One region of the Aquabacterium sp. TM01 genome, then DNA from elsewhere that is predicted to be linked to it. Evidence: predicted binding sites of a transcription regulator. Region 1 holds the regulator's gene; the other holds the start of a gene.

The links. The regulator FliA, encoded in region 1, starts transcription of late flagellar genes. The targets are predictions, from matches to a motif close to CTAAAGTTTNNNNNNNNNNNGCCGNTA.
Region 2: fliS (flagellar export chaperone FliS) is a predicted target of FliA. The motif match lies at 5,974-6,000, and genes of this name have one in related genera.

Annotation. Positions count from the first base shown of each region.
Region 1 covers NZ_AP046529.1:3,145,707-3,152,941, reverse strand. Annotated here, with positions in the region: gene flhF (flagellar biosynthesis GTPase FlhF) at 1-1,566, shown strand, start outside; gene AC3WW4_RS14580 (flagellar biosynthesis protein) at 1,615-2,457, shown strand; gene AC3WW4_RS14575 (RNA polymerase sigma factor FliA) at 2,463-3,188, shown strand; gene AC3WW4_RS14570 (methyl-accepting chemotaxis protein) at 3,318-4,751, shown strand; gene argF (ornithine carbamoyltransferase) at 4,825-5,757, opposite strand; gene AC3WW4_RS14560 (aspartate aminotransferase family protein) at 5,760-6,959, opposite strand.
Region 2 covers NZ_AP046529.1:1,167,599-1,174,833, forward strand. Annotated here, with positions in the region: gene AC3WW4_RS05415 (heme biosynthesis HemY N-terminal domain-containing protein) at 74-1,327, opposite strand; gene AC3WW4_RS05420 (uroporphyrinogen-III C-methyltransferase) at 1,354-2,490, opposite strand; gene AC3WW4_RS05425 (uroporphyrinogen-III synthase) at 2,487-3,335, opposite strand; gene hemC (hydroxymethylbilane synthase) at 3,348-4,310, opposite strand; gene AC3WW4_RS05435 (flagellar brake protein) at 4,356-5,102, opposite strand; gene AC3WW4_RS05440 (flagellar protein FliT) at 5,121-5,468, opposite strand; gene fliS (flagellar export chaperone FliS) at 5,465-5,878, opposite strand; gene fliD (flagellar filament capping protein FliD) at 6,058-7,235, opposite strand, start outside.

The DNA of each region.
Region 1 (7,235 bases):
CCTGCCATCGACAGCTACGTCAGCAACACCCCGGCCCCCCGCGCCGCGAACGTCAGCCTGCCCACCGGTTCCCGCAAGGCGGCTGACGCCCCGGCGGCAGCACCGGCCCGCTCGGCCATGGCGAATCTGGCCAGCTCGGTGCAGGACGACGTCAAGCAACTGGCCATGAGCACCTTGTCCTTCCAGGACTATGTGCGCGAACGCATGCTCAAGCGCCGCCAGGCTGCCATGCAGTCGCGTGCCGAACCCGCCCTGAGCGCCAGCGCTGAAGAGCAGCTGAGCCAGCGCTTCGCCGCCCCCAAGGCCGCCCCCGTGCCCGAACACACCGCTGCCGTGGACTTGGGTGCCGACCTGGTGCACCGTCCGACCACGCTGCCCGTCATGGACGACGACGTTGCCGACGACTGGCAGGCCTACCAGGCTGAAAAGGCCGCCGCTGCGGCTGCCATCAGCCGTGCTTCTGCGCCGGCCCGTCCGGCCCGTGCCGCCCATGCTGACCTGACGATGGCGCAGATGGTCCCGGCCGCCGCACCCGAGGCCCGCCGTGAAGCGCCGCGCGCTGCTGCCGTCGACACCGCCACGGTCGAAGCCCTCAAGGCCGCCCAGGACGCCAACGCCTTCATGATGGGCGAGCTGCGTGCCATGCGCGCCATGATGAAGGAGCGCTTCGACACCATGGCCTTCGTCGAAAAGCTCGGCCGCACCCCCGCGCAGGCTGCGCTGGCCCAGAAGCTGCTCGACGGCGGTTTCTCTGCCGTGCTGATCCGCAAGATGTTGGACGCCATGCCCGCCGAAGTCATCGACGGCACGCATGACGAAGTGCAGTGGGCCACCCAGGTGCTGCAACGCAACCTGAACACCGCTGACCGTGAGCGCGCCATCGAAGACCAGGGCGGCGTGTTCGCCCTGATTGGCTCGACCGGCGTGGGCAAGACCACCTCGACCGCCAAGCTGGCCGCCACCTTCGCCGCCAAGCACGGTGCCTCCAACCTGGGCCTCATCACCCTGGACGCCTACCGTGTCGGTGCCCACGAACAGCTGCGCGCCTACGGCCGCATCCTGGGCGTGCCTGTGCACATGGCCCACGACCGCGCCGCGCTGGAAGACCTGCTGGAGCTGCTGTCCGGCAAGAAGATGATCCTCATCGACACCGCCGGCATGGCCCAACGCGATGGCCGCACCAAGGAACTGCTCGACCTGCTGGCCCACCCCAGCATCAAGAAACTGCTGGTCATCAACACCGCTGCCCAGGGCGACGCCATCGAAGACGTGATGCACGCCTACCAGGCCGATGCCTGCGCCGGCGTCATCCTGTCCAAGCTCGACGAGGCCGTCAAACTCGGCCCGGCCCTGGACGCCCTGATCCGCCACAAGCTCAAGGTGGTCGGCGTGGCCAACGGCCAGCGCGTGCCCGAAGACTGGCACCGCCTGTCCTCGCAGGCCCTGGTGCATCGCGCCTTGCGCGCCAGCCTGAACCCGGCCTACCGCCTCGACCCCACCGAGGTCAGCCTGGTCTTCTCGACCCCCAGCCCCACCGAATCCCAGACGTCCGCCCGCGCCATGTGAGGTGCCGCCGTTCACTGAACGCTCGTACGCCATTTCCAGACTGCGCCGATGACACGCCACGCCCGCCCCCAGGCTCGCTCTGCCAGCACCCGCGCCCAGCCTCCTGTCGACCAGGCGCAAGGGCTGCGGCAGATGTTTGTCTCGCGCGTCCTGCGCTTCATCCCCGTCGTGGCCAATGGCCGCTCGGGTTGCGGTGGCCTGGTGCTCGAGCGCCTGTGCGCCGCCTACGCCAGCTTCGGGCTCAACACCCTGGTGGTGGACGCCAGTGACCAGGCCCGCGCCCCCAGCGAACTGGTCGAGTTCGATCTGGCCGAAGGCATCGAGACGCTCTCCACCCAGGTCAGCTACATGGCCGCTCGGGGCCTGCCTCTGCGCCATGCCGACGCCCGCGGCTCCTGCGCCAGCCTCTTGCCTGCCCTGGCCGATGCCTCGCCCCGCAGCGACGTGGTGCTCGTGCACGCCTCGGCCAGCGAAATCGTGCGCCTGTTCGGCCAGCCCTCGCGTGGCTTCTCGCTGCGTCCGCTGGTGTTCACCAACGACATGGCCGAGGGCCTCACCGATGCCTACGCCGCGGTCAAGATCCTCAGCCAGCGCGGCGGCTGGATGAGCTACGACCTGCTCGTGTGTGCTCCCGTCGAGAGCGCCCAGGCCGAACCTGTGGCCCAACGCCTGGCGCGCTGCGCCGACGACTTCCTGGGTGTGGTCCAGCGCAGCGCCCACCAGCTCGACCCGCGGCAAGCCCCCACCGCCGACCCCGACCCCCACTTCATGGAGATGGCCGCCGCCCTGTTGCATGGCGCGCTGCCCCTGAGCCTGGGCGATTCGGCGTTCGAACACCTCACTTCCCCGGGCTCGGCCTTGCCGGCCCGCGTTGCCTCGGCCCATAATTGATGTACATGGAACCCAGCACGTACTCAGCCAAGGGACGTCTCGACGTCAACGCGATGCTGCGGCAGTACAGCCCGCTGGTGCGGCGTCTCGCGCACCAGATGATGGCCAAACTGCCCGCCAACGTCGAGGTCGATGACCTGATCCAGGTCGGCATGATCGGCCTAGCCGACGCGCTCAGCCGCTTCGACCCGGCGCAAGGCGTGCAGATCGAAACCTTTGCCACCCAGCGCATCCGCGGCGCCATGCTCGACGAGTTGCGTGGCGCCGACTGGCTCAGCCGGGGCACCCGCAAGCAACAGCGTGACATCGAAAAGGCGGTTCACCGTCTGGAGCAGCGCCTGGGGCGCGCCCCGCACGAAAGCGAGATCGCCGCCGAGATGGGCCTGAGCCTGGACGACTACCAGGAGATGCTCGGCAAGGTGCGTGGCACCCAGCTCATCTACCTCGAAGACATGAGCGGTGACGACGGCGACCACGACTTCCTCGACCGCCACGTCGCCGACAGCGGCAGCGACCCCCAGCACCTGCTGCAGGACGATCGCATGCGCCACGCCCTGGTCGAGGCGATCAAGAAACTGCCCGAGCGCGAACAGCTCGTCATGAGCCTCTATTACGAAGAGGACATGAACCTCAAGGAAATCGCGGCCGTGCTGGGCGTGACCGAGTCGCGCGTCTGCCAGCTCCACAGCCAGTCGATCGCCCGCCTGCGCGTCAAGTTGCGCGAGTGGTGAATTCCACCTTGTGACCTGATTCAAATCAAGGTCATGGCGGGCATGTTTCTGATTTCGTCCATGAGCGTGCTTATTGCCGCGCGAGTTCAGGGTTGACCCTCTAAGATTCGCCCGGAAAAAGGACCCTTCATGCGCGCAAACTCCTCTCCAGGCTATCTTTTCCACCGCCACGACATCGTGGTGCTGTGGGGCATCGCCGCCGTGTTCATCGGCACCCTGGCCTACGGCTGGATCTACAACAACCTGATGCTGGGCCTGGTGCTCGGCCTGGTGTTCATGGGTTTGTCGCTGGGCGTGGCCGCCTGGTCCAAGGCTGGGACACTCAGCCGGATCGCCTTGCCGGTGCTGGGCATGACCATGGTCGGGCTGATGATCCACGTCGCCCGCGGCCACAGCGAGGCCCACTTCGCCGTCTTCGCCTTCCTGGCCTGCCTGGTGGTCTACCGCAGCAGCGTGGCGGTCATCGCGGGGGCCGTGGCCATCGCCATCCACCACCTGACGTTCAACCAGTTCCAGACCTGGGGCTGGGGCCCTATGTGCTTCACCGAACCCAGCTTCATGCGGGTGGTCGAGCACGCCGTCTACGTCGTTGTGGAATCGGTCGTGCTGGTTCTGCTGGCTTTGCGAGCCCGGGCTGATTTCGCCACCGCCGAAGAACTCATGCGCATCGTCGAGCAGATTCAGGGCGATGACGGCACGGTCAACTTGCAGGTGTCGCACCTGTCAGCCCAAGGGCGAGTCAGCCGCAAACTGGTGGACGCCTTGCAGCACATCGAAACCGCGATCCTTCAGGTGAACCGTTCGGCCGATGCCATCCGGCAGGCCAGCGGCGACATCGCCCACGGCAACCAGTCCTTGAGCAGTCGCACCGAGGACGCTGCCGCCAGCATCGCGCAAACTGCCGCCTCCGTCGAAGAGATCGCCTCCACCATCCGTGCCAGCGTGGACAACGCCCACCAGGCCAACCACCTCGCGGGGCAGGCCTCCGACGTGGCCGCCCGCGGCGGCGAGGCCGTGCACCGGGTGGTGGACACCATGTCCGGCATCCAGCAGTCCAGCCGCAAGATCACCGACATCATCGGGGTGATCGACGGCATTGCCTTCCAGACCAACATCCTGGCGCTGAACGCGGCCGTGGAGGCCGCGCGGGCCGGCGAGCAGGGCAGGGGCTTTGCCGTGGTGGCCAGCGAGGTGCGCAACCTGGCCCAGCGCAGTGCCGAAGCAGCCAAGGAGATCAAGCAACTCATCACCCGCAGCGTCGAACAGGTGGACTCCGGCAGCAGCCTGGTCGGCAACACTGGCGAGATCATCGGCGAGGTCGTCGAGCAGGTGCGTCGCGTCAGCACCCTGGTCAGCGAGATCACCGTCTCCAGCTCCGAGCAGAACGAGGGCATCGGCCAGATCAACCTGGCCATCAGCCGGCTCGATCAGACCACGCAGCAAAACGCCGCGATGGTGGAGCAGACGGCGGCCGCCGCCGAGCGCCTGCGTCAGCAATCCGACGAGCTCATCGCCGCCGTGTCGGTGTTCAACACCCAGGCCACGGTGTCCGCGCTTCGTTGACCGAAACCCACGACACCATGCAAAAGGGACTCACGCATGAGTCCCTTTTTCGTGAGGAAGCCAGCCGAGCCAATCAGCCAATGCGCCCCAGCAGCAGGTACTCCATCAGTGCCTTCTGCACGTGCATGCGGTTCTCGGCCTCGTCCCACACGACCGACTGCGGGCCATCAATGACCTCGGCCTCGACTTCCTCGCCGCGGTGGGCGGGCAGGCAGTGCATGAACAGCGCATTGGGCTTGGCCACGGCCATCATCTCGGTGTCCACGCACCAGTCCGCAAACGCCTTCATGCGCGCTTCGTTCTCGGCCTCGTAGCCCATGGACGTCCACACATCGGTGGTCACCAGATCGGCGCCCCGGCAGGCGTCCATCGGATCCTTGAACACCTTGTAGCAGTCGGTGGACTGGATGCCCGCGACGTCCGGGTCGATCTCGTAGCCGCTGGGCGTGCTCACGTGCACCGTGAAGCCCAGGATCTCGGCCGCCTGCAGCCAGGTGTTGGCCATGTTGTTGCCGTCGCCCACCCAGGCCACCACCTTGCCCTCGATCGAGCCACGGTGCTCGATGTAGGTGAAGATGTCGGCCAGGATCTGGCAGGGGTGGTACTCGTTGGTCAGGCCGTTGATGACCGGCACCCGCGAGTTCGCCGCAAACTTCACCAGCTTGGCCTGCTCGTAGGTGCGGATCATCACGATGTCGACCATGCGCGAGATCACCTTGGCGCTGTCCTCGATCGGCTCGCTGCGGCCCAACTGGCTGCCATCGGTGGTCAGGTGCACCACCGAGCCGCCCATCTGGTACATGCCCGCCTCGAAGCTCACGCGGGTGCGCGTGGATGCCTTCTCGAAGATCATCGCCAGCGTGCGGTCGGCCAGCGGGTTGTACTTCTCGTAGTTCTTGAAGCGCTTCTTGATGATGGCCGCGCGCTCGAACAGGTAGGCGTACTCTTGCGAGCGCAGGTCCTTGAACTGCAGGTAATGCTTGATCAGACTCAATCCGGGCTTCATGGTCAGGCCACGCTTTCAGACAGGAATTGACGCACCAGCGGCGCCAGGATGGCCACCAGATCGTCGGCTTGTTCGGTGGTGAAGATCAGCGGTGGCAGCAGGCGCACCACCGTGTCGGCGGTCACGCTCAGCAGCAGGCCGGCTTCCATGGCACGCGTCAGGATCACACCGCAAGGCCGATCGAGTTCGAGGCCGATCATCAGGCCCTCACCGCGGACTTCCTTGACGCCCTTGACGCCGCCCAGCTCGCGTTGCAGCGCCGCCATCAGGTGCTTGCCCACGCGGTCGGCCTGAGACAGCAGCTGTTCTTCTTCCATCACCTGGATGGTGGTGACGCCCGCGCGCATCGCCAGCGGGTTGCCGCCAAAGGTCGTGCCGTGGTTGCCCGCTTGCAGCACGTGGGCGGCCTGGGGACCACACACCACCGCGCCGATGGGCACACCCGATCCCAGGCCCTTGGCCAGCGGCATCACGTCCGGCTGGATGCCGGCCCACTGGTAGGCAAACCACTTGCCGGTGCGGCCCATGCCGCACTGCACTTCGTCGAGCATCAGCAAGATGCCCTTGTCGTCACACACACGGCGGGCCGCTTGCAGGTAGTCGATGCGTGCCGGCGTGATGCCACCTTCACCCTGGATGGTTTCCATGAAGATGGCCGTCACATTCGGGTGCGTGGCAACCGCCTCTTCCAGCGCGGCGATGTCGTTGAACGGCACGCGCACGAAGCCTTCCACCAGCGGCTCGAAGCCCGCGTGGATCTTGGGGTTGCCGGTGGCCGACAGCGTGGCGATCGAGCGGCCATGGAAGGCGCGCTCGCACACGATCACCTCGGCGCGGTGAATGCCTTTGTCATGACCGAACTTGCGGGCGATCTTCAATGCCGCCTCGTTGGCCTCCAGGCCCGAGTTGCAGAAGAAGGCATTGGTCAGGCCCGAACGCTCTACCAGCAAGCGGGCCAGATCTTCCTGCAGCGGCACCTGGTAGTAGTTGCAGCTGTGGATCATCTTGCTGACCTGATCCTGCAGCGCCGCCACCAGCTTGGGGTGCTTGTGCCCCAGGGTGTTGACCGCGATGCCCGAGAGGCCATCCAGATAGCGTCGGCCCTCGGTGTCCCAGACGTAAGCGCCTTCGCCATGCGACAACGCAATGGGCAGGCGGCCGTAAGTGGGCATCACATGGGGCATCGACACGGGGGCGTTCATGGCAGGAATCTCACATCAGGAAAGAAAAATGGCGCAGCAGGCACTGCGCCAAGGGACATTCTAAGTAAAAGGTGCCCGTTTGCGCGCGCGTTCCTGCGCGTGAGCCCCACTCGCCGGGTGCGGATTCTGCGGGGTGGACTTGCGGTGGGGGCGCACGTCCACGACAATGAGGGCCTGTCATGTACAGAAACGCTCGTTTCGGACGTCTTCTGTGCCAAGGCGCAGTGCCCGGCTACCCGCTGGGGCCTGTGCCTTGTCGTTCGTGGCTGCCAGACA
Region 2 (7,235 bases), 2.0 Mb from region 1:
AACTATAGCAGGTTTTTGACCCGCTTGTAAATGGGGTGTCGTTTTTTCTGCCAGTTTTGCCGTGGCGTGGCCGTCAGTCGCGCTCAGGCAACGCCGCCAGACGGTAGAAGCGGGCGGCCTCGTCCGGGCGGTTTTCGCGTTCGGCCATCAGGCCCAGTTGCGCCCACGCGGTGCGACGGTCGTTGACGTTGAGTTGCAGGTCGTTGGCAGCCGATAGCAGCATGCCGCGCGCCTTGCCCCACAGTTGGCGTTCGGCCAGGGCCAGGCCCAGGGTCAGGGCCAGGGCGGGGTTGCGCAGGGCGGCGGGGGTGGTGGCGTCCAGGCGGGGCAGCCATTCGGCTTCCAGCCCGGTCAGGCTGTCGCGCAGGGCCGCAGCCAGGGCATCGACCGCTTCGGGAGACTGCTTGTGGAGCTGATCCCAGAGCGGCGCCAGCCATTGGCGGGCTTCATGAGGCGCCCCCAGGTGGGACATGCGACGGGCGGCGTTGGCGACCAACAGCGGGTCGCGTTTGTCCTGCATGTCCAGGTTCACCCACAGCGCGCGCATCTGGTCGGCATCGCGGGCGCCTTCCAGGGTTTCGCTGGCCAGGGTGCGCAGCAGGCCTTCGGCGGCCGAGGGGGTGAAGCCCTGGTGCTTGGCCAGCAGGCGCGCGGTGCGCAGGGCTTCCATGGGCTGGCGGGCCAGTCGCGCGGCTTGCAGCTTCAGGCGCAGGGCCTGGGTACGGCGCGCCACACCCGGCGGCAGTTCGGACAGCTCACGCAGGGCGCGGACGGCATCGCGGTCTTCCAGGGCGCTTTCGGCCGACATCAGGCGGGCGCCTTCTTCGGTGGCGCGGGGCTTGCGCGTCAGCTGTGCCATCTCCAGCGCGCGCTGCAGGTGCTCGTCGCGGCGGGTGCGGTCTTGCAGGCGGTGCAGGCTGCCGGCCGAGAGCATGTGCGCCAGCGCCGTGAACTCGGCATCCAGGGCGAGCTCGGGGGTGTCGGCCTGGATGGCGATGGCCTTCTGGCAGGTTTTGTGGGCGCGGGTGTAGCGGCCGGCCAAGTACAGGGCCAGGCCTTCGCGCAGTGCGGCCTGCGCCACGCGGTCGCGGCGAGAGGTGCGCCACTGCTTGGCGCGCTCGGGCAGGGCGAGCAGGCTGTCGAGGGCGCGCACCAGCGAGTACACCGCCAGGAACAGCGCCACCATCACCAGCAGGAAGAGGTTGAGCGAGAAGTCGGTGCGCCAACCGCGCCAGTAGATGGTGACCAGGCCGTCGTTGGCGCCCAGGGCCGTGGCCCCCACAACGGCAATCACGGCAACCAGCAAAAGCCAGACGATGGAGCGCATGTGCGTCGGTCCTTCAGGGCAAAAGGTCAGCGGCCGGCCGACACAGCGGCCAGGGCAGCGAGGGTGTCATCCGGACGGGGCACGGTGGTCTGGGTGCTTTGTTTGGCCACATCGAGCAGCATGGTGCGCAGCAGTTGCGTTTTGCGTGAGTCGGTGTCGAAGTAGCGCGGCACGGTGGCCTCGACCTCTTGCAGGTCGCTGGCAGCGATCGCCGTCTGGCGGCTGAGCAAGGCCAGGCGCGCGTTGAGCAGGCGCAGCTTGATGTTTTCGCGCAGGAAGTAGCTTTGCTCGGGCGAAACCAGCATGCCTTCGGGGCGCTTGATCTCGGTGACGCGGATCAGGTTGCGTGTTTCGAGCCAGACGCGTTGCCCGGCCCGGCTGAGCCAGTCATAGGCCTGGGCCGTCCAGCTGGTGGTCTCGGTAGCACTGGCGGCCGGCGCAGATGCCTTGGCCTTGCGGTCGGCGGGCTGGGCCTTGGTGGTGGCGGCCGGATGCAGGCGGGCAGCTTCAGGCGAGTTGAGCAGTGGGACTTCGTCCACCAGGCGGGTCGCTTCGTCCAGGCGCACCGTCAGGGCGCTGAGGTCGGCGACCCGGGTGGCGCGCACCTGATCCAGGTCCTTGGCCACGGCGCGGCGCACATTGTCCAGGCGCGGCTGGGCGGCGCGGGCCAGGCGGGCGTCGGCCGATTGCAGGGCCACGACCAGGGGTTCGGCGCTGCCGGTCAGCGATGCTTGTTGCGTGGCCACGCGCAGACTGGCTTCGAGGTCGGCCAGCAGGTTTTCGTCGCGCGAGGTGCTGAGTGTCTTGATCAGGTCTTCGACCTGAGTGCGCTGCAGCGCTACCTCGGCCAGCCGACTTTCCAGCAGGGCGGTGCGGGCGGCCGATTCGCGTGAGAGCTCCTGGGCCTGACGTGCGAGCAGGTGGGCTTCGGTGGCCTGCGTTTGGCTGCTTTGCTGGCGGCGCACCAGTTCTTGCTCCAGGCCCTGCACACGCGACTGCGCTTGCCAGGCCAGCCACAGGCCACCGGCCGAGGTCAGGCTCAGCACAAGCACGGCCCAGCGCACCCACTCGGCCGGGGCGTGCGTCGGGGTGAGGTCTTGTTCGACCTGCGGCGCCACGGGGGCGGGCAGGGCTTCAGGGGTGGGGGGGGATGGCTCGTTCACAGTGATTTGATTGTATCGACGCCAGCCTGAAATGCGGACAGGGGGCGTAGTGCGGCCACCACTGCTTGCAAGGTGGGCCGGGTTTCGAGGATGTGGGTTAGGCCCAAACCGTGAGCGCGTTCAGTGATGCGGGGGTGCGTGCTCAGGGCGCGGGCCTGTGACCAGTCGGTGCTCGGGCACGAGGGGAGTGCGTGCAGGTGTTGGGCGACGAGGTGTTCGATGCCCTGGGAGCTGCTGAACAGCCACACATGGGCGCTGGGCGCGGCCAGGGCGGCGCGCGCCAGGGCTTGCTGGGCGGGAGTCCAGTGCCCGGGGCCGCGTTGGTAGCAGAGCAGGGCGTTCACCTGGGCACCCTGCGCGCGCAGTTGTTCGGCCAGCCAGGTGCGTCCGCGTGCCTCTTGATGGTCGCCGCCGCTGATGATGCAGACCGATTGGCCCTGCCAGTTCAAAGGGGCGAGCGCGGGCCAAAGCGATTCGGAGTCGAACTGCTCGGCGTCGGCCTGGGGGCTCAGGATCTGCCTGGGGGCCAGGCTGTAGGCGGCGCCTGCCTCGATCAGTTGGCGCGCCGTGCCGGGGCCAGGGGCGGCCGCCAAGGTGTCGGCGGGCCAGAGGGTGCCCGGCGGGCGCAGTCGAAAGAACCAGTCCACTGCCGCGGGGCTGACGAACATCAGCAGGCGTTGCTGCGCCAGGTGGTGCCAGAGTTCGGTCACCGGGGCGGGGTCGGCCGGCGCCTCTATGGCGATGAGCGGCAGGGCATACGCATCGAGCTGGTGCTCACGCAGCGCCTGCACCCATTCGTCAGCCTGAGGCTGCGGGCGGGTGACCAGGATGCGGAGCGGTGCCACGGCGTGCACGGCTTACAGTGCGGCCAGCCAGTCTTCGCCGGCCTGGGCTTGCAGCTGGGCAGCGATCTGGCGGCCCAGGGCGTCGGCCTCGTCGGCCGTGCGCGGGCGACCGCTGGTCGAGGCCTGAACGAGGAAGGGCTGCTCGGGGTGGCCCAGCAGGGCGCGCAAGACCAGCACCGGTGCGCTGTCGTCGGACGGGCCGGGTTGCCACTCGGCAAAGGCGGCCAGCGGCATGGAGCAGCTGCCGCCCATGGCGCGGGATACGCCGCGTTCGGCCAGGGTGGCCAGCCAGGTGGGGGTGTGCGCCAGGGTGGCCAGGGCCTCGGGCAGCTCGCCGTGATTGCTGCGGATTTCCAGGCCCAGGGCGCCTTGGCCTGCAGCGGGCAGCATCACGGTGGTGTCGATGTGCTCGCGGATGCGCTCGGCCAGACCCAGGCGCTTGAGGCCGGCGGCTGCCAGGATGATGGCGTCATATTGACCGTCGTCGAGCTTGCGCAGGCGGGTGTCGAGGTTGCCACGCAGGGCTTCGATCTTCAGGTCGGGGCGGCGGGCGCGCAACTGCACCATGCGGCGCAGGCTGGAGGTGCCCACCACGGCGCCTTGGGGTAGGGCATCGAGGCTGGCGTGCTGGTTGGAGACGAAGGCATCGCGCGGGTCTTCACGCTCGAGCACGGCGGCCAGCGCGAAGCCGTCGGGCAGCTCCATGGGCACGTCCTTGAGGGAGTGCACGGCAAGGTCGGCGCGGCCTTCTTCCAGGGCCACTTCGAGTTCCTTGACGAACAGGCCCTTGCCGCCGACCTTGGAGAGGGCGCGGTCCAGAATCTGGTCACCCTTGGTGGTCATGCCCAGCAGCGTGACCGTTCGGCCAAAGCGCGTTTGCAGCAAGGATTGGACATGCTCGGCTTGCCACAGGGCGAGGCGACTTTCACGGGTGGCGATCACCCAGGGCTTGGAGAGGGGGGCAGACACGGTCATGTGGCGATGCTATCAGCCGCCAGCGTACCTGGGGCCCCCTTGGGATCAAACCTTGCGCGCGGCCAGGGCGAGTTGGCGCTTTTGCGTCTGATTGATGTAGTGCTGGAGGTCGCGCTCGCCTTGCTGAAGGTTGACGAACTCGCAGCCCAGGCGGGCGCCCCGAGTCTCCGGGTGGTTGGGCGTGGCGTGGCGCATGACGAAGCTCACATCGAGCCAGGTGTCGTCATCCAGGCGCAGGCTGCACGAGGGGATGCGGGTGCCGTCGGCAATGGCCGGCGTGTCTTCGGGCAGGAACAGGGCCATGCCGCCCAAGCTCACATCCAGCACACGCAAGGCCAGGGTGGTCTTGGGGTGTTGGGGATGAGCGAAATGGGCGGTGGGCAGTGCGCTGACCGCAGGCTTGACGCGAAAACTGGTGCGCCGCTGAAATCGGTACAGCTCACGTGGGTAGCGGGCGTTGATGATGTGCTGGTCGCCGTGCACCAGCACCAGGCCTTCCAGGTCGAACTGCAGCTTGATGCTGTCGAGGTAGGCGACTGCCGTGACCTCTTCCGATTCGAGCAGGGCACGCAGGCCGGCGTGGTTGCCTTCGCCACTGAAACCCACCACGCCGCGATCGGGCTCGATCTGCCAGATCAGTGTGGTGTAGCTGTGCCCTTCGGGGCTGCTGAGTGTGACCAGGGTGCGGGAGGCTTCGACCTGGCGCAGCAGGTCGAAGATCTCGACGGTGGACGTGATGCGGTAGTCATCCAGCGCGCTGGCCTGCGCGCGGTCGTTCAACGGTTTGCTCATCGTCCAGGATCGAGATACTCAGTGCATCTTCTTGGGGTCTATGGAAGTGCCCATCATACGGCTGAGATCGTTGAGCCATGGCTCGCTGAGTGTGCGGATTTCCGCATCGTTGAAGAGGATGCGCTGCATGATGCGGCTCTTGAGTGCGCGCTCGTCGCGGCCGAGGGAGCAGCTTTCGGAGGCGTGCTTGAGTTGGGCGATCAGCACGGCGCAGGCGCCTTCGAGCTTGACCACGGTGTCCCAGTCGCCGGTGCGGGCAGCTTGCAGCATGTCCTGGCTGGCGGATTCGATGCCCTCGTAGTAGCCGAGCAGGTTGTGGGAGAGCTGTTCGGTTTCGCGGGCGGTGATGAGGTCAGGGGCGTTCATGCTTGGATCCTCATGGCTGCGGTGGAGGCGGGGGCGTCGGAGGTGGGTGCGATGGCCACCCAGGCGTCGCGGATGGGAATGAGCAGGTTCGCGCACTCTTCCAAAGCGGCTGGGTCGTTACGCAGGTTGGCTTGGGTCAGGCGGGTGGTGATGTAGCCGTACAGATCATTGAGTCGCTGAGCCAAATCGCCCCCTTCGGCGAGGTTCAGGCTGGCCTTAAGACCCTCGTCGATGATGCTGACAGACTTCGTGATGGCCTTGCATTTGGCCTCAATCTGGCCGTTCATCATGGCGCCGCGTGCTTGCGCGATGCTTTCCAGCGCGCCATTGAGCAACATGGTGGTGAGTTGATGGCCGGACGCACCATTGACGCCAGTTTCGACGTCAATGCGGCGATAAGCACTGCTCATGTTTCGCTGGCTGAACATGCTGGCTGATGAACCTGTGGCTGTGGCGTACATCGTTGATCTCGTGCGGGTGGTGCTGATAACAGCGTTGTGTTTGTTATCGGCAGCAAGCACTGTAGCTTGACCCCTTTATGCCTGCTTGATGCCATAGAAACAGGCCTCAAAAAGGCAGCAGTTCCGGCTTATGCACGTGAGGCAACTGGCAGGAAAGACGGCTCATTGTCCTCCATTCCGGCTGGGGTGGGCATGCCTTGGTACTGGTCCAGCAAACGCTGGCGACGCAAGGTGCCAGCCGTGCTGCTGGGGGTGCTCGCAGCCAGATCGGCGTTGGGCTGGACACGTGCGCCAGCCTCTGGCGAGGCTACGTTCGGGCTAGCCGGAAGGTCGGCCAGAACCTCTTGCGCCAGCATTGTCTGGCTTTGGCGCACAGTTGCGGAATTCTGCTGCAAGGCAGTGGTCAACTGCTGCGTGTCGATCTTTAACTCGCCTTCAGGTGTGCGTGTCATACCCATTTGTGCCAGGGTGCGACCCAGTTCGGTGGGCTGACCCGATGTGCCGAGCAGGCTCTCCGCGCCGCGGTGAACCGTACTGGCCACGCTGCCACCCAGGTTCTGCAGGGCGTTGTAGGCCTGCGCAAAGTTCTGGGTAGCCCGTTGTATGCCCGCTTGGTCAGACATCACGTTGATGGTGGCGGGTGCATCGGTGGGGTTTTTCAGCACCAGGCTCAAGCCATCCCGGCTCTCGATCAAATTCAGCGGGGATTCCACCGATTCATCGTTGATCCGAACCTGGGCATTGCTGGCCGATTGCAGCAATTGCATACCGCCCTTTCCAGCTGACGAGGGGTCGAAACCCAGCGCGCTCAGGGCGGCGACGTCTGAGCCGCTTTCAGCGGGCGCGGCCTCTTCCGTCGTGATCCTGAAGCCATTGTCCACCCCCGTGCCAGTTGAGCGCAGCACCAGCCTGGAGCCGGTTGCGTCGGACACAACGGTGGCTACCACGCCAAGCCCCGCAGCATTGATCTTATCGCGCACGCGATCCAGCGTGTCGTTTTTGGGGCCAAGCACCACATTGGCCTTGGGCCAGTTGGGGTTGGTGGCGAAGGTGGTGGGTGGCACGTCCCACGAACCCATTTCGATGTTCAGTGTACCCAGCCCAACGACGGTGGAGAGCGATGAAAACGTGGCGGTGCTGATGACTTGGGCGGACGCCAGTCGGCTCACCTCGACCTGAGAGGTTCCAGCGGACGTCTGGGCATTGCTACGTGCGGTGACAGCATCCGGGGCGCTGGAAGAGGCGACGGTGGATGACCACAGTGTTTTGCTGGCCAACTGCGATGCCGCTTCGGCCAGTGCAGTGA